3 regions of the Mesorhizobium loti R88b genome follow, and region 2 is predicted to be linked to each of the others. Evidence: predicted binding sites of a transcription regulator. Region 2 holds the regulator's gene; each other region holds the start of a gene.
The links. The regulator PhoB, encoded in region 2, activates phosphate uptake and scavenging genes when phosphate is short. The targets are predictions, from matches to a motif close to TGTCATNNANCTGTCAT.

Region 1 (6,043 bases), 2.0 Mb from region 2:
ATCGCGTCGACCCAGATCCAGCCGCAGACGGCGAAAATGATCGAGATCAGGAAGAAGAAGGTGGCGCTGGTGCCGACGATGCGGCGCGCCTCGGGCAGGTCGCGGGCGCCGACCGATTGCGCCACCAGGATGGTGGCCGCCATACCGATGCCGAACACGGTGCCGAGGATCAGGAACAGCACCAGATTGGCGTTGGAGGTGGCGGTCAGCGCCGACTCGCCGAGAAAGCGGCCGACCCAGACGGCATTGATCGACCCGTTGAGCGACTGCAGCACGTTGGAGCCGAGCACCGGCAAGGCAAACAGCAGCAGCGTGCGCGGGATCGGGCCGCTGGTCAGATCGGCGGTGCGCCGGCGCGCGGGCATTTTTTCGGTCATGACAGGCAACTCGGCAAAAGTGATTTGGATCCGGTCCGCCATCATCGCCCATTCAACGGACCAGGTCGATGCGGTGTCGTGAAGATCGGCGAAGGCCTTCCGGCCTGTATTGATCCAGCCATGTTCTCAAAGCGTCCGGAATGGGATATTGATCGTCCGCTTGGGGCCGCATTCAGTACCAGATCTGACAAATAGACCGGGGGGTTCATGTCCGAAATTCCGTTGTTTTCCGAGCGCCTGAATCGGCGCGCGTTCCTGGGTGCATCCGCTTTGGGTGCGGCCGCGGTGGCTGTTTCGGCGTGCACCACGACCGACGTGGCGCCGGCGCCGCCAGTGGTCGCGGCGCCGCCCGAGCCGGCGCTCGGCGATACCGCAACAATGTATAGCGCGCGCACCGACGAGGGCTTTCAGCTGCCGGCCATCCCGGTCGCCAAGCTCGATCCGAAGTACGTACGCCAGATCGTGGCCGACCCGACCGGTGAAAAACCAGGCACCATCGTGGTCGATGTCTCCGAGCACTTCCTCTATCTGGTGCGCGATGGCGGCAAGGCCATCCGTTACGGCGTCAGCCTGGGCAAGGCCGGCTTCGGATGGACCGGCAGCGCCGTGATCCAGGCGCGGAAGAAGTGGCCGGTGTGGACGCCGCCGACGGAAATGATCAAGCGTCGGCCGGAGCTGGCGAAATTCAAGGACGGCATGCCGCCCGGCCCGCAGAGCCCGCTCGGCGCCCGCGCGCTCTATCTGTTCCGCGACGGCAAGGACACGATGTACCGGCTGCACGGCACGCCGGAGTGGGATTCCATCGGCAAGAACGCCTCGTCGGGCTGTGTGCGCTTCATGAACCAGGACATCATCGACCTCTACAGTCGCGTCAACGGCCCCGCACCAGTCTTCGTGCGGCCCAATTTGTCGGCTGCCGGCAAGATCATGGCGGTGTCGAGCAGGACGGCAGAGCCCATCGATGCGGGCGTGCCGAAAGATGCGGAGTTCTTGAAGTAGGCTTTCACGATCGACGGTTAGACCGGGATAATCCAGGCGGACGCCTCAAGCGCGCCCGCCTTAATAGAGGTGATTACTTCTTGGCGAGGCCGGGAAGCGTGACCTGATAGACCAGGAACATGGTGTCGACATTGGCGCCGTCATCGGCCTTGTAGGGGGCGCCGACCTGGAAACCGTCCTGGGCAAGGAAGTCGTTGTCATTGGCGACGAACAGGAAATAGTCGTCGGGCAGCTTCGGGTCGAGCACGCTGGCCAGCGACATCGCTTCCCACTTCTCGGACAGATTGTTGTGGTCGTTCGGTGCGCCATTGTGCAGGCCGAAGCGGTTGAGCTGCGCATTGTCGTTGATGTCGATGAACGGCGTCAGCTTGGCCGGCGTCACCGACGGATCGAGCACGCCCTTGGGAGCGAGCGGCTTGTCGGCGGCATCGAAGGCGCCGCCGGCGATGTCGGTCGCGGCCGAAACGTCGACGACGAAGATCTTGCGCAGCAGCGAGGTGTCGCCCTTCAGGCCCTGGCCGTTGCCGCTGTCGCGAGCCAGCATCAGAAACGCTGTGTCCGACAGCGCCACGATCTCGCTCTGCGCGGCGATCTTGGTCTTGCCCTTGGCATCCTTGAACACCGGCAGCGGCACAACATATTCATGCGCGAGCTTGAGATGGGCGAGGTCGGAGGCGTCGTAGACCAGCGCCCGCGTGTTCTGCCGAGTCGAACCCGAATCGCCGCCATCCTGCCTGGTCGCCGACTGCAGCACGGCAATCAAGAACTTGCCGTCCGGCGTCATCGCCATGCCTTCGAGGCCCTGGTTGTTCTGGCGGCCGGTATCGGGATCCTTCGGATCGGGCTCGGCCGCACCCGGGCCGGGGTTGTCCGAGGAGAAATTCGGCTTCCCCTTGCGCATCGGGACGAGGGCCGCCGGCGGCTGGGTCGCCGACAGCAGGCGGCCCTCAGCGGAGAAGTGGTAGATGTTGGGACCATATTCGTCGGAGATGAACATCGAGGCGTCCGGGAGCCGCACGATCGCTTCATTGTCGAGGGCGAGCTTGCCGTTGGTGGCGACTGGCAGCATCGGCATGTCGCCGCTGGCGGCATGCACATCCGACAGCGGATCGAGGCCGGTGGTGTCGGCGCCCTTGTCGTCGGTAAGCAGCAAGGTATCGGCAAGCGTCGCCTTGACGCCGGTCTGCTCCTGGCCGGCGGCGCCTGGGGCTGCCGGGGTGAACTCGATGCCTATGGTGTTGACGCGCGCCCGGTAGTCCGTGGTGCCGGCGACATTATAGCCACGATCCGGCAGCAGCCAGAGCGACCCCTTGTAGGTGCCGGCATCACGCGTCCAGCCTGATGTGTCGATCGCCATGCCGGAACCCGAGCCGAACGTCTCGCCGAACTTGTCGCGCTGCGCGGCCGGAATGCGGCCGACGCCAGCCAAACCTTTGTTGACGGGGACGGTGCTGTCGGCGAGCGCCGGAGTCAGGGCGGTGAACAAGGCGAGTGCGACGCCGAGCGAGGCGGTTCGGTACAGGTGTTTCATAGGCAATCCTCTTTCTGACAAAGCGGGCCGGAACGGCCGAAGGATGAAAAACTGAAAGAGGCGCCACATCGATGATGCCGCGCGCCACCCCCCAAAAAGCGGTCTAAGGCGAGAACATGATGCTTGCGTGACAGCGCGCGGTACATGGCCGCGGGCTTCTTCGCGCGCCGGCAAAAACGTGTGTCCGCACGAAGAACTGATCATCCCGCCACGTTGTCGGCACGGTCAGGCGGGGTGTGTTTGCGCATCACTGGACACTTATGTCCAGTGCGTATATAGTCCGGCTTCTGACAGACCGGGGAGGGAAGCCTTGAAGTCGCACTACCGCGCAGTGGTTATCGGAGGTGGCGTGGTCGGCGCCTCGGTGCTCTACCATCTGACGCGGTTCGGCTGGTCTGACGTGGCGCTGATCGAGCGCGCCGAATTGACGGCAGGTTCGACCTGGCATGCGGCAGCGGGTTTCCATGCCCTCAACGCCGATCCCAACGTCGCGGCGCTGCAGGATTACACCATCAATCTCTACCGCGAGATCGAAGCTGAATCCGGCCAGAACATCGGCCTGCACATGACCGGCGGCGTCAACATCGCCAGCGATCCCGCGCGCTGGGAGTGGCTGAAATCGGCCTGGGCTGTGTTCCAGTCGGTCGGCATCGAGACCGCCCGGCTGGTGACATCAGACGAGATCAAGGAAATCTGCCCGATCGTCGACGTCACCGGCGTGCTCGGCGGCCTGCATGATTCCAACGAAGGCCATCTCGACCCCTACGGCACCACGCATGCCTATGCCGGTGCCGCGAAGAAGCGCGGCGCCGAGATCATCCTGCGCAACCGGGTGATCGAGCTGAAGTCTCGCGCTGACGGTCACTGGGACGTCGTCACCGAACAGGGCACCATCGTTGCCGAGCATGTCGTGAACGCCGGCGGACTGTGGGCAAAGCAGCTCGGTCGAATGGCTGGGGTCGACCTGCCAGTGACGCCGATGGAGCACCATTATTTCATCACCGAGGACATTCCGGAGATCGCGGCACTCGATCGGGAGATCGGCATCGCCGTTGACCTCGACGGGTTTTCCTACCTGCGGCAAGAGCGCAAGGGTGTGCTGCTCGGCGTCTACGAGCAGAACCCGAAGCACTGGAACATGGACGGCGCGCCATGGGACTATGGCATCGAGCTGATCCCGGAAGACATCGACCGCATCAGTCCGGAACTCGCCAAGGCGCATGAGCGCTTTCCCTGCCTGGCGACAGCCGGCATCCGCAAATGGGTCAACGGCGCCTTCACCTTTACCCCTGACGGCAACCCGATCGTCGGGCCGGTGCGCGGCTTGAAAAACTACTGGGTTGCCTGCGGCGTCATGGCCGGCTTCAGCCAGGGCGGCGGCGTTGGAAAATCGCTGGCGGAATGGATGATTTTTGGCGAGCCACAGGCCGACATTTTCGGCATGGACATTGCCCGCTACGGCGCCTTCGCCGCCAACCGCGAATATCTCAAGCAGACGACGCGGCAATTCTATTCGCGCCGTTTCGTCATGACCTTTCCCAATGAGCGGCTGCCCGCGGGCAGGCCCTTGAAACGCCCCGGCGCCTATGACGGCATGAGTGCCGCGGGCTGCGAATGGACGGCCTCTTGGGGGCTGGAAATCCCGGCCTATTTCGCGCCGATGGGCTTTCGCGAGAACATGACGCTCAAGCGCTCCAACGCCTTTGACATCGTCGGCGACGAGGCGCTGCAGGTTCGGCGCGCCGCCGGCCTCGTCGATATCTCGGCCTATTCACGCTATGCGGTGTCCGGGCCGGGCGCCGAGGCATGGCTCGACCGGCTGCTTGCCTGCAGGCTGCCGAAAGCGGGACAGGCGCGGCTGGCGCCGATGCTCGGGCCGGACGGACGGCTGAAGGGCGACCTCACCGTGATCAACTGGGGCAGCGGCGATTATTGGCTGATGGGCTCCTACTACCTCAGGGAGTTCCACATGCGCTGGTTCGAAAGCCAGGCGGGAGAGCGCGTCACGGTCACCGACATTTCCGACGCGATGAGCGGCTTCCTGCTGACCGGGCCGAATGCGCGCAAAATCCTCGAGCGCACCACGCATCAGGATGTCTCCCGCGCGGCGCTGCCGTTCATGGCCTGCGGCGCGTACGACATCGGCATGGTGCGCGCCCGGGTTGCCCGCCTCTCCATCGCAGGTGAACTGGGTTTCGAGATCAGCTGCCCCGTGACCATGCATGCCACGCTGCGCGACACGCTGCTTGCCGCCGGTGAGGATCTTGGCCTGGTCGAGGTCGGCTATTACGCGCTCAATGCGCTCAGGCTGGAGAAAAGCTTCGGCATCTGGTCACGCGAATTCACGCAGGGCTACACGCCAGGCCAGACCGGCCTCGACCGCTTCGTCGCCTTCGACAAGGGCGATTTCATCGGCCGCGAGGCTGCGCTGAAGGAGCGCGAGGCCGGTGCGGCGCAGCGGATCGTGACACTGGAGATCGACGCCGTCGATGCCGATGCCAGCGGCTTCGAGCCGGTCTGGCATGAGGGCCGGCGCATCGGCTTCGTCACCTCCGCCGGATTTGGCTACACGATCGGCAAGAGCGTCGCGCTGGCGTTGGTGGACGACGATTTTGCCGAGGAGGGGGCCGCACTTTCGGTGCACATTGTCGGCGTCGAGCGGCCGGCACGGGTCATCGCGGCCTCGCCCTACGATCCCACGGGCAAGGCGATGCGGCAATGAGGAGGATTTTCGATGGTCGATGACGCGGCAAGAGACAGCAGGCGCGAACGCCGGCGTGGGCGGACAGGCGATGCCGGCAGCGAAAGCAGCCGCCGGCCCAATTACCGGTCGCTGAAGAACCCGTTCCTGCCGCAGCCGATCTTTTCGGACGATCGGGTCGCCGCGATCCACGACACGGCGCTGCGTGTGCTGGAAGAGCTTGGCATCAAGGTGCTGCTGCCACAGGCACGCGACTATTTCGCCCGCGCCGGCGCGCTGGTCGACCCGGACACCGACATGGTGCGCATCGGCCGCGACATGGTGGCGGCGGCATTGGCCTCGGCGCCGAAGTCGATCCATGCGCAAGCCGGCGACCGTTCGCGCGACCTGACGCTGGAACTCGGGTCGATGACCTTCCTGGCCGGATGCGGGGCG
Region 2 (6,043 bases):
TGGCATGCGATCCGCAACAGCGTCGGCGACAGTTTTGTCGCCCAGCATGATGCGCCATCCATCTTCGCCGGACACTATGACCCGTCCTTCTCGCTGGACCTGTGCCTCAAGGACCTTCGCCTGATCCAGGAACTGAACCGCAACGTGCGGGCGGCTTTGCCCATGACAATGGCGGCGCAAGGAGCGTTCGCTCTCGCCGCCAGCCGCTACGGCGCAGGCGCGGCCGAACTGCATGTTGCCCGGCGCATCGAAGACGACGCCGGCATCTCGATGCGCCTTGAGGGCGACTGGGTTCCGCCATGGCAACAGTGATGGCGGCGGACAGGCGCTGGATAGAGGAGCCTCAGGGGAGTTTGACATGAAAGTTGGTTTCATCGGGCTGGGCATGATGGGCAGGAACGCGGCGCTGAACGTTGCCCGAAACGGGTTCGAGATGGTCGTATACGATGTCCGCCCCGATGCCCTGGAGCCCCTGCTCGAGAAAGGTGCCAAGCCTGCCGACAGCGCGGCAGACGTGCTCAGTCGTGTCGATGTCGTGGTCACCATGGTGTTCGGCCCGAAAGAAATCGAAGCTGTGGTTCGTGGTGAGAAAGGATTTCTATCGTCGGACTGCCAAGGGAAATACTGGATCGATCTCACCACCAGCAGTCCGAACCTTATGCGCACGCTCGGCGATGATTTCCGCGCCAAGGGCGGTGCCGTGGTCGACGCGCCAGTCACGGGGTCGGTGGATTCGGCCATCCGTGGCGACATGATCATGTTCGTCGGCGGCGAGAATGCAGACATCGAGCATGTCCGCCCGGTGATCGAGGCGATGGGCGAGGTGCGCAAGGTTGGCAGGCATGGAAACGGCTATGTCGCCAAGCTGGTCAACAACCAGCTCTGGAAGGTCCACGCTGCGGCGATCGGCGAGGCGATGGTCACAGCCAAGCTCGCGGGCCTTGAGCCGGATATCTGGTGGTCGGCGATGAAGGGCGGTGCAGCCGACAGCTTCGTCATGCAGCATGACGTGCCGTCTATCTTCGCCGGTCATTATGACCCCTCCTTCCCCCTGGCGCTCTGTCTCAAGGATCTGGGCCTGATCGAAGAGCTGATGAACGAGACAGGGACGCGCAGCGAACTCACCCGCGCGACACATGATCGGTTCAAGGAAGCGGCTTTGCGCTATGGCAAGGAAGCAGGCGAGATGACCGTATGTAAGGTAATCGAGGACGACGCCGGCGTTGAACTACGAGTTGCCGGAAACTGGGTGGCGCCGTGGGAGGTAAAAATTCCCAAAGCCTGAGCCCGGTCGATGCCACATTGGATGGCATCGGCGATGCACTCCCTTCGCGCTGATCGGATGCCGAGAGTGGCTCTCATATCCCATTCAAGGCTTGAAACCGAGGGCGCCGATGAGCTCGTCCAGCGACTCTGCATGTCCTTTGTTGCCTATGCCACCGCCTATTCCGGACGACGTGGGCAAATCCGATTTCCATTCGGTTGGTGCAAGTTGGAGGCCGATGGCCCAACTTTGCATATCACCGCGGGAGCAGAGGACCTGGCGGGCCTGGAACGCGTCGACGGGATCGTTGTCGATCGGCTGAAGCGGGTCGCCCGCCGCCAGCAACGCGAATTGATCTTGCCGCTGTCGCCATGGTCGGCGTCAGCGCCGCCGCCTTCAACCTGATCGAACCTGCATCGCGCGAGGCGATTGCACAGACCGCCGATTCCGTTGATCGCCAGGGCAGGAAAACCGCCGGCGTAAGCACGAATCAGATAGGCGCTGTTGTTTGCGCTGCTTGAGTATTCGCGTTAACTCTTCATCGAACGGAGGCGCAGTATCAGCCGGATGCGATGTAACATGCGATATGAATTGGCCCTTGCAATTCTCCTGGGGATGCCGCTGCCAGCTCATGCTGAAGGAACCGACCATTGCACAAAGAGCCAAAGTCCCGACATGCCGGGTATGGCAATTGCAATGGCTGTGTCGGTCCATGTGCTGGCAGAACGACTTTGCAATGCCGAGCACACACCTCTGTGGCCGTGGCTCGCCGACGTTTATGAAAAGTCTGAGTGCCTGTCACACGCCGCAAGTGTTGAAAAGGCGAAGAGCGACGAAGCTAAAGTCGCCTCGATGGGTGTGGCCGATGCGATGGAAGGCTTGGGCCTGGAGCAAGCCAAGACTCATGACCTTGAACATGCTGACACCCACGTGAAAGAGCTTGCGCTGTCAGAATTAGGCGGGTGTGCCGGAGTGATAGGACTTTTGAAACAAATCGATAACAGCGATAAGCAATAAGTCGACGAACTGATCGTGCAAGCAATCTGTTTTGACTCCAGCCTCACCGCTCTCTCGAGAGCGATCAGATGCTCATCGGCCAGCATCAAGAACTGCATGATGTATTGCACGACTTCGGTGCAGGCGTTCGACAGCGCTGTGAGTTCGAAGCCGTGAGGCGACTTGGTGTCGGGCTGTATGACGGCCGGCCGTAGTAGCCCACGGCGGCGACGAGATTGGCGAGAAGCATCGCCTTCCTGCCCGGAGAACCTCCGTAGGACCTTCCGCGCCGAAAGACCTAATCTTCCCGGATCGCGTAACCCGCCCCACGGATGGTGCGGATCACATCCGGCATACGGCCATTGTTGACCGCCTTGCGCAGGCGGCCGACATGCACGTCGACCGTGCGCTCGTCGATGTAGATCGTCTCGCCCCAGACATTGTCGAGCAGCTGGCTGCGCGAGAACACGCGGCCGGGATGGCGCATCATGAATTCGAGCAGGCGGAATTCGGTCGGCCCGAGCCGGATCTCGCTTTTCTTGCGATAGACCCGGTGTGATTCACGATCGAGCACGATGTCGCCGACCTTGAGTACGCTGGACAGCACTTCCGGCTTGGCGCGGCGCAGCAGCGCCTTGATGCGGGCCATGAATTCCGGCGTCGAGAACGGCTTGACCAGATAATCGTCGGCACCGGTCGAAAGGCCGCGCACGCGGTCGCTTTCCTCGCCCCGCGCCGTCAGCATGATGATCGGCAGCCGCTCGGTCTCGGGCCGCATTCTTAGCCGACGACAGAGTTCGATGCCGGACACCGCCGGCACCATCCAATCGAGCACCAGAAGGTCGGGGACGTTTTCCTGCAGCCGGATTTCGGCTTCGTCGCCGCGCGTCACCACCTCGACCTGGTAACCTTCAGATTCCAGATTGTAGCGGAGGAGCACGCCTAGCGGCTCCTCATCCTCCACCACCATGATGCGTGGCGCGATCATCGGCTTGTCACCCTGTTATGCCGCCGGCGCCGACATTGCGGTCTCGTCCTGCTTCGGGCGATTGGCGGGCAGCTGCGTGCCGGTCAGCACATAATACGCATTTTCGGCGATGTTGGTCACGTGGTCGCCGATGCGCTCGAGATTCTTGGCGCAGAACAACAGATGAGTGCACGCCGTGATGTTGCGCGGATCTTCCATCATGTATGTCAACAGCTCGCGGAACACCGAGGTGTATTTGACGTCGATGCGCTCGTCGTCATTCCTCAGCTTGGCGAGTGCCGCGCCGTCACCCGCCGCATACTCCTCGACCACGCCATGCACCTGGATCAGCACCAGCTGCGCCATGGCATCGATGGAGTGCGACAGGTCGCGCGGCGTGGCGCTGAGACCGACGGTGCCGACGCGCTTGGCGATGTTCTTGGCAAGGTCGCCGATGCGTTCGAGGTCGCCGGCCATGCGGATCGAGCCGACGACATGGCGCAGATCGTCGGCCATCGGCTGGCGCTTGGCGATCAGCGTGATGGCGCGGTCGTCGAGTTCGCGTTGGCGGGCATCCATGATGGCGTCGTCGGAGACGACTCGCTGGGCAAGAGCATTGTCGGAGTTCAGCAGCGCCTTGGTGGCGCCGCCGACCATCGAGCCGGCGAGATCGCCCATATCGCTGATCAGCCTGCTGATTTGTCCGAGCTCCTCGTCGAAGGCTGCAACCGTGTGTTCGGCCATGATCCTGGTCCTCGTATGCGTGCGATCAGCCGAAGCGGCCGGTGATGTAGTCCTGCGTGCGCTTCTCGCGGGGCGAAGTGAAGATCTTCTCGGTCTTGTCGAACTCGACCAGTTCGCCCAGATACATGAACGCTGTCTGCTTCGAGACGCGCGCCGCCTGCTGCATGTTGTGGGTGACGATGACGATCGTGTAGTCGGCTTGCAACTCGTCGATCAGCTCTTCGATCTTGGCGGTCGACAGCGGATCGAGCGCCGACGCCGGCTCGTCGAGCAGAATGACTTCCGGCTTCACCGCCACGGTGCGGGCGATGCAAAGCCGCTGCTGCTGGCCGCCGGAAAGGCTGAGACCGCTGGCGTTGAGCTTGTCCTTGACCTCGTTCCACAGTGCTGCGCGCTTCAGCGCCTGCTCGACACGGCCATCCATCTCGGCCTTGCTGATCTTCTCATAGAGCCTGACGCCAAAGGCGATGTTCTCATAGATCGACATCGGGAACGGCGTCGGCTTCTGGAACACCATGCCGATCTTGGTGCGCAAGAGGTTGAGGTCCTGCGAACGGTCGAGAACGTTCTGGCCGTCGAGCAGCACCTGGCCCTCGGCGGTCTGCTTGGGATAGAGCTCGTAGATGCGGTTGAAGACGCGCAACAGCGTCGATTTTCCGCAACCCGACGGTCCGATGAAGGCGGTGACGCTGCGCTCGGGCAGCGACAGTGTGATGTCCTTAAGCGCCTTCGACTGGCCATAGTAGAAATTGAGGTTCTTGACCTCGATTTTCACCTTGGCGGCGGCCTCGGTTGCGATCGTCATGTCTGGAGACAACATCTGGCTCATTTGTCCTCTCTGCGTCCGGTCAGGCTGCGCGCAACGATGCTGAGCGCGAGGACCGTCAATGTGATGATGAGTGCGCCGGTCCACGCCAGTTGCTGCCATTCCTCATAGGGGCTGAGAGCGAACTGAAAGATGGTGACCGGCAAGCTGGCCATCGGAGCGTTGAGGTTGCTCGACCAGAACTGGTTGTTGAGCGCCGTGAACAGCAATGGTGCCGTCTCGCCGGAGATACGGGCGATCGACAGCAATATGCCGGTGACGATGCCGGAAAGGGCGGCGCGGTAAGCGACCGACTTGATGACCACCCAGCGCGGCGCACCGATCGCGGTGCCGGCTTCGCGCAAGGCGTTGGGCACCAGATTGAGCATGTCCTCGGTGGTGCGCACGACGACCGGGATGACCAGGATGGCAAGCGCGACAGCGCCGGCGATCGCCGAGAAATGCCCCATCGGCCGCACCATCAATTCATAGACGAACAGGCCGATGATGATCGACGGCGCCGACAGCAGGATGTCGTTGATGAAACGCACCACGGTGGTGAGCTTCGAGAAGCGGCCGTACTCGGCCATGTAGGTGCCGGCCAGCACGCCGATCGGCGTGCCGACAATGACTGCGATGACCGTCATCACCACGCTGCCATAGATGGCATTGAGCAGGCCGCCGGCGTCGCCGGGCGGCGGCGTCATTTGCGTGAAGACATCAAACGACAAGCCGGCGGTACCCTTGTAGACCAGCGCGCCGAGGATCAGTGCCAGCCAGGCAAGCCCGATGCCCGCGGCAATGACGCACAGCGTCATCATCACCGAGTTTCTGCTCTTGCGGCGGCTGTGAAGCGATGAGGCTGTCGACATCGGCTCAGGCTCCGGTGCGGGCGTCGATGCGCATCAGCATGTAGCGTGCGATGGCAAGGATCAGGAAGGTGATGACGAACAGGATGAGGCCGAGCGCCACCAGCGAGGAGGTGTAGAGATCGCCGACAGCTTCGGTGAATTCATTGGCGATCGTGGCCGAGATCGTCGTTGCCGGCGCAAACAGCGAGGTCGAGATGCGATGCGCGTTGCCGATGACGAAGGTCACTGCCATGGTTTCGCCGAGCGCGCGGCCGAGGCCCAGCATGACGCCGCCCATGATACCGATGCGGGTGTAGGGGATGACAACGCGGCGGGTCACTTCCCAGGTCGTGCAGCCAATGCCGTAGGCTGACTCTTTCAATACCGGCGGCACCGTGTCGAAGACGTCCTTGGTG
Region 3 (6,043 bases), 360 kb from region 2:
CATCGCCTTCAAGATCGATGACGCCGATTTCGAAGGCTATGCCGAGCGCGTCGGCAAGTTCGGGCTGGAGATGCGCCCGCCACGCCCACGCGTCGAGGGGGAAGGCCGCTCGATCTATTTCTACGACGACGACAACCACATGTTCGAACTGCACACCGGCACGCTCAATGAGCGGTTGGCGCGCTACGCCAGGGGATTGGAGGCGGTACAATGAATTTAGTGCCCGCCCCCGTGGCCGCCACCATCGTGGGAATGACCGCCATACCCGGAGTAGTCAGCATTACTGATACCTATGGACTCACCGTGAGAGCCCTCTCTGGAGGCGGGAAGAATCATGCGCCGAAGGAAAAAGAGAACGACGCCGGCGAACACCACCAACAGAATTCCGAGATGCATCCATCCGGTCGAGTTCATCTGAATTCGCCCCTGTTCCCGCGTCCTGGACCCCAATTCAATAGCACAAAGCGGACGTGATCACCATGACCGACATCGCCACCTACAACTTCGCCTATCTCGACGAACAGACCAAAAGGATGATCCGTCGCGCGATCCTCAAGGGCATCGCCATCCCCGGCTATCAGGTGCCCTTCGCCTCGCGCGAAATGCCGATGCCCTACGGTTGGGGCACCGGTGGCGTTCAGGTAACCGCCTCGATCATCGGCCCTGATGATGTGCTGAAGGTCATCGACCAGGGCGCCGACGACACCACCAATGCGGTCTCGATCCGCGCCTTCTTCAAGAAGGTCGCCAATGTCGCGGTGACGACGGATACCGCCACCGCCACCATCATCCAGACCCGCCACCGTATCCCCGAGCATCCGCTGACGGCAGGCCAGGTGCTGGTCTACCAGGTGCCGATCCCCGAGCCGCTGCGCTTCCTCGAACCGCGCGAGACAGAAACGCGCAAAATGCATGCGCTGGAGGAATACGGGCTCATGCATGTGAAGCTCTATGAGGACATCGCCAAGCACGGCCGCATCGCCACCACCTATGCCTATCCGGTCAAGGTCGAGGGCCGCTATGTGATGGACCCGTCGCCGACGCCGAAATTCGACAATCCCAAGATGCATCGCTCACCGGCCCTGCAGCTGTTCGGCGCCGGCCGCGAAAAGCGCATCTACGCGGTGCCGCCCTTCACCGAAGTCGTCAGCCTCGACTTCGAGGACCATCCGTTCGAGGTGCAGACCTTCGACCAGCCCTGCGCGCTGTGCGCGGCCGAGAATGTCTATCTCGACGAGGTCATCCTCGACGACCATGGCGGCCACATGTTCGTCTGCTCCGACACCGACCATTGCGAGAAACGGCGTGCGGACGGCCATCGCGGCCATCTTGCCCCGGAAACCCCTGCCGCAGGAAACTTGGAGCCGGCACAATGACCGACGAACCACTGCTGCGCGTCTCGGCGCTGTCCAAATTCTACGGCTCGCGCGTCGGCTGCGACAACGTCTCCTTCGACCTGTGGCCGGGTGAAGTCCTGGCCGTCGTCGGCGAATCCGGTTCCGGCAAGACGACACTGCTCAACTGCCTGTCGACACGGCTGTTGCCCTCCTCCGGCACCGCCAGCTACCGTATGCGCGACGGCCAGTTCCGCGAGCTCTACCGCATGAGCGAGGCCGAGCGCCGGTTCCTGATGCGCACCGACTGGGGCTTTGTCCACCAGAACCCGGCCGATGGCCTGCGCATGACGGTGTCGGCCGGCGCCAATGTCGGCGAGCGGCTGATGGCGGTCGGCGACCGTCACTATGGCAAGATCCGCGCCACAGCCGTCGACTGGCTGTCGCGCGTCGAGATCGAGGAAGACCGCATCGACGACGAGCCGCGCGCCTTTTCCGGCGGCATGCGCCAGCGCCTGCAGATCGCCCGCAATCTCGTCACCGGCCCACGGCTGGTGTTCATGGACGAGCCCACCGGTGGCCTCGACGTCTCGGTGCAGGCGCGCCTGCTCGACCTGTTGCGCGGGCTGGTCACCGATCTTGGCCTCGCCGCCATCGTCGTCACTCACGACCTCGCCGTGGCGCGGTTGCTGTCGCAGCGCATGATGGTGATGAAGGACGGCCGCGTCGTCGAAAGCGGCCTCACCGACCGCGTGCTCGACGATCCGCGCGCGCCTTACACGCAGCTTCTCGTTTCTTCCATTTTGCAGGTGTAACGATGCCAACTCCGCTCGTTGTTTCCGACGTCGCCAAGAGCTTCACCATGCATCTGCGCGATGGCATCAAACTGCCCGTCGTCGCCGGTGTCTCCTTCTCGATCAAGGCTGGGGAATGCACCGTGCTCGGCGGCCCGTCCGGCGCCGGCAAGAGCTCGATCCTGAAGATGCTCTACGGCAACTATGCCGTCGACGAAGGCCAGATCATCGTCAAGCATGAGGACGGCCTGATCGATCTTGCCCATGCCAGCCCCCGCACCGTGCTTGCCGTGCGCCGGCAAACGATCGGCTATGTCAGCCAGTTCCTGCGCACCGTGCCGCGCGTCTCGGCGCTTGATGTCGTCGCCGAACCACTGGTCGAACGCGGCGAGGAGCGCGAGACAGCCAGAGGCAAGGCACGCGCGCTGTTGGCGCAGCTCAACCTGCCGGAAAAACTCTGGGCGCTGCCGCCGGCGACCTTCTCCGGCGGTGAGCAGCAGCGCGTCAACATCGCGCGCGGCTTCATCACCGAGCATCCGATCCTGCTGCTCGACGAACCGACCGCCTCGCTCGACGCCAAGAACCGCGACGTGGTGATCGAACTGATCGCCGCCAAGAAGGCGGCCGGCGTCGCCCTGCTCGGCATCTTCCACGACCACGACGTGCGCGAGGCGGTGGCCGACCGCGTCATCGACGTCACCGCTTTTGCTCCGGGAAAACTCGCCGCATGACCAGGAAACTGTCGGAGACGCCGCTGGTCCACCCGACGGCGGAGGTGCACAATACCACGCTGGGCCGCTGGACCGAGATCGCCGACCGCAGCCGGGTTTCGGAAAGTGAACTCGGCGACTATTCCTACATGATGCAGGACTGCGCCGTCTGGTGCGCGACGATCGGCAAGTTCGCCAACATCGCGGCCGCAGTGCGCCTCAATGCCACCAACCACCCGACCTGGCGGCCGACGCTGCACCACTTTACCTACCGCGCCTCGGACTATTGGGACGATGCCGAGCACGAGAGCGCATTTTTCGCCGAGCGGCGCGCCAAGCGCGTCACCATCGGCCACGGCACCTGGCTCGGCCATGGCTCGACCGTCCTGCCCGGCGTCACCGTCGGCGATGGCGCGGCGGTCGGCGCCGGAGCCGTCGTATCCAAGGATGTTGCCCCCTACACCATCGTCGCGGGAGTGCCGGCAAAACCGGTCCGCGAACGCTTCGATCGTCGCACCGCCGAACGCTACCAGGCGCTTGCCTGGTGGGACTGGGACCATGCCAGGCTGCGCGCGTCCCTAGAGGATTTCCGCGAGCTTTCAGCGGAGGCTTTTCTGGAAAAATACGAGGGCTGATCCCTCACATCATCGTCAGGGGAAGCCTGTTCACATCCTTGACACATGACTCGGACAGGACGTCATCTCCCCCAAGGAGATCGCCATGCCCGACACCGTCAGACCCTCGCTCGCCGGATTCTTTGCCGGCTCCAATCCGACCCCGCCGGCACATCTCGGCACGCGCTACGACATTTCGGGCAATTTCCTGACCGAGCCCGGCAACACTGTCGTCAGCCATCTGGTCAGCGGTTCACCGTCCGAGGGCGTGGTGCTTGCGGTGCGCGACAAGATGCTGGCGATGCCTGACGCTGATCGTCTCGCCTTCACGCCGGTGTCCAGCCTGCACATGACACTGTTCCAGGGCATCATCGAATATCGCCGCCGCTTGCGTTACTGGCCGCACGACGTGCCGCTCGACACCAGTATCGACGCCATGACCAGGCTTTATATGGAACGGCTGAAAGGTTTCGAAGGCTTCGGCCCGTTCAACATCAAGGTGGTAGAAATCGTGCCGACCGGTCTCACCGTTGCCGGCGCGACGGACGATGACGTACGCATCATGCGCCAATGGCGCGATGCGCTGGCGGCGCCGTTCGGCTACCGGCACCCCGATCACGACACTTACGTCTTCCACATCACCTTCGCCTATCAGATCCAGCGTCTTGCCGACGACAGGGCGGCGGCATGGCAGGACCTGTTCGATGATGGCCTGGCGCTTTTCGCACGGCAGGCCCCAGTGATCGAGATCAAGGCCCCCGCCTTCTGCGCCTTCCGCGACATGAAGCATTTCGAGGAATTGCTGGTGCTTGGTTGATCGCACCGCAAGGAGCGCCTGACGCCGCGTCTGTGGAGCGTAACAAAACTGACATGCTGGCGACACGGCAGGTTCATGTGGCTGCGTTAGGCGAGAGCCTGACGATTAATATGGTCCCGACTGGAACCTGCCCATGTCAGCAAGCTCTGCCACGCTCGAAATCCGCGGTGTCAGCCGACGATTTGGCAAGAACACCGCCGTCAGCGACATCAACATCTCGATCCCGCAAGGTCAGATGGTCGGCATCATTGGTCGTTCGGGCGCCGGCAAATCGACCCTTCTTCGCATGATCAACCGTCTTATCGATCCCAGCCAGGGGTCGATTTTTTTTGACGGCGCCGATGTCTCCAAGCTGCAGGGCTCGCCGCTGCGGCGCTGGCAGCGCGACTGCGCCATGATCTTCCAGCAGTTCAACCTGGTGCCGCGCCTCGATGTGCTGACCAATGTGCTGCTCGGCAAGCTGAACCACCGTTCGACCATCTCGAACCTGCTTGGCATGTTTTCGCGCGCCGAATGCGCCGAGGCTGTCGCCGCGCTCGAGCGCCTCGACATCGCCCGGACAGCCCTTCAGCCCGCCGGCACCCTTTCAGGCGGCCAGCAGCAGCGTGTCGCCATCGCCCGCGCCATGATGCAGCAGCCCAAGGTGATCCTCGCCGACGAGCCGATCGCCTCGCTCGACCCGCTCAACGCCAAGGTGGTGATGGACTCGCTGCAGGACATCAATCTGCGCGAAGGCATCACCGTCGTCACCAATCTCCACACGCTCGATACCGCCCGTACCTATTGCAACCGCATCATCGGCATGGCCGCCGGCAAGGTCGTCTTCGACGGCCCGCCCGAAGAGCTCAACCGTGAGGCGGTGCGTCTCGTCTATGGCGCAGATAGCAATGGCGGCGAGATATCGGAGGCCATCACCTCCACCAGCGTTGCCTTCAAGCAAAAGATTGCAGCATCCGCCGGACCGCTCGAACCTGCATTTCCGGGTTATTGAGCCGCACTGGATCGTCCGCCCGCGTCAAGGGCACCTGTCAAGATCAGAACGCTGCCGGCGCGGGGCCGGAACCTACAGGAGAGATATCAATGTTCAGGAAGATGGTTTTCGGCGCCGTTTCGGTGCTCGCCATGGCCACCAGCGCCGCTCATGCAGCCGACATGAAGGAATTCCGCGTCGGCATTCTCGGCGGTGAAAACGAGACCGACCGGCTGCGCAACTACCAGTGCCTGGCCGACCATTTGAAGACCGAGTTCGGCTTCGAGAAGGTCTCGCTGTTCCCGGCCGCCGACTATGACGGCGTCATTCAGGGCCTGCTTGGCGGCACGCTCGACTTCGCCGAACTCGGCGCTGCCGGCTATGCAGCCGTCGTTCTCAAGGATCCGAAGGCCGTCACCCCGATCCTCACCACCCAGCAGACCGACGGCGCCACCGGCTATTATTCGATCGGCCTGGCTCTGAAGTCCTCCGGCATCACTGACATCAAGTCGGCCAAGGGCAAGAAGCTCGGCTACGCCGATCCGGATTCGACCTCGGGCTACCTGATCCCGCTGACCCAGATCCCGAAGACCACCGGTGCCTCGAACGAAACCTTCTTCGCGTCGACCCAGTTCAACGGCGGCCACGAGAACAACGTTCTGGCCGTGCGCGACGGCAAGGTTGACGTCGCGGTGGACGATTCCTCCGGCATCGGCGACTTCAAGAACGGCTACACCTCCGGCACCTTCCACAAGGAAGTCGCCAAGGGCGCCGTCGACCCCAACGACTTCGTCGAAGTCTGGC

Region 1: EB235_RS17930 (esterase-like activity of phytase family protein) is a predicted target of PhoB. The motif match lies at 3,024-3,040, and genes of this name have one in related genera.
Region 3: phnC (phosphonate ABC transporter ATP-binding protein) is a predicted target of PhoB. The motif match lies at 4,308-4,324, and genes of this name have one in related genera.

What each region holds. Positions count from the first base shown of each region.
Region 1 covers NZ_CP033367.1:3,671,819-3,677,861, forward strand. Annotated here, with positions in the region: gene EB235_RS17920 (MATE family efflux transporter) at 1-377, opposite strand, end outside; gene EB235_RS17925 (L,D-transpeptidase) at 585-1,376, shown strand; gene EB235_RS17930 (esterase-like activity of phytase family protein) at 1,450-2,907, opposite strand; gene EB235_RS17935 (GcvT family protein) at 3,218-5,629, shown strand; gene EB235_RS17940 (trimethylamine methyltransferase family protein) at 5,642-6,043, shown strand, end outside.
Region 2 covers NZ_CP033367.1:1,681,917-1,687,959, reverse strand. Annotated here, with positions in the region: gene EB235_RS08290 (NAD(P)-dependent oxidoreductase) at 1-312, shown strand, start outside; gene EB235_RS08285 (NAD(P)-dependent oxidoreductase) at 233-1,285, shown strand; partial or broken gene EB235_RS35255 (hypothetical protein) at 1,295-1,549, shown strand; gene EB235_RS08275 (hypothetical protein) at 1,636-1,785, shown strand; gene EB235_RS08270 (hypothetical protein) at 1,844-2,281, shown strand; gene phoB (phosphate regulon transcriptional regulator PhoB) at 2,559-3,248, opposite strand; gene phoU (phosphate signaling complex protein PhoU) at 3,264-3,971, opposite strand; gene pstB (phosphate ABC transporter ATP-binding protein PstB) at 3,997-4,800, opposite strand; gene pstA (phosphate ABC transporter permease PstA) at 4,797-5,648, opposite strand; gene pstC (phosphate ABC transporter permease subunit PstC) at 5,653-6,043, opposite strand, start outside.
Region 3 covers NZ_CP033367.1:2,045,411-2,051,453, reverse strand. Annotated here, with positions in the region: gene fosX (FosX/FosE/FosI family fosfomycin resistance hydrolase) at 1-214, shown strand, start outside; gene EB235_RS10010 (alpha-D-ribose 1-methylphosphonate 5-phosphate C-P-lyase PhnJ) at 480-1,376, shown strand; gene phnK (phosphonate C-P lyase system protein PhnK) at 1,373-2,149, shown strand; gene phnL (phosphonate C-P lyase system protein PhnL) at 2,152-2,859, shown strand; gene EB235_RS09995 (DapH/DapD/GlmU-related protein) at 2,856-3,473, shown strand; gene EB235_RS09990 (DUF1868 domain-containing protein) at 3,559-4,269, shown strand; gene phnC (phosphonate ABC transporter ATP-binding protein) at 4,403-5,260, shown strand; gene phnD (phosphonate ABC transporter substrate-binding protein) at 5,350-6,043, shown strand, end outside.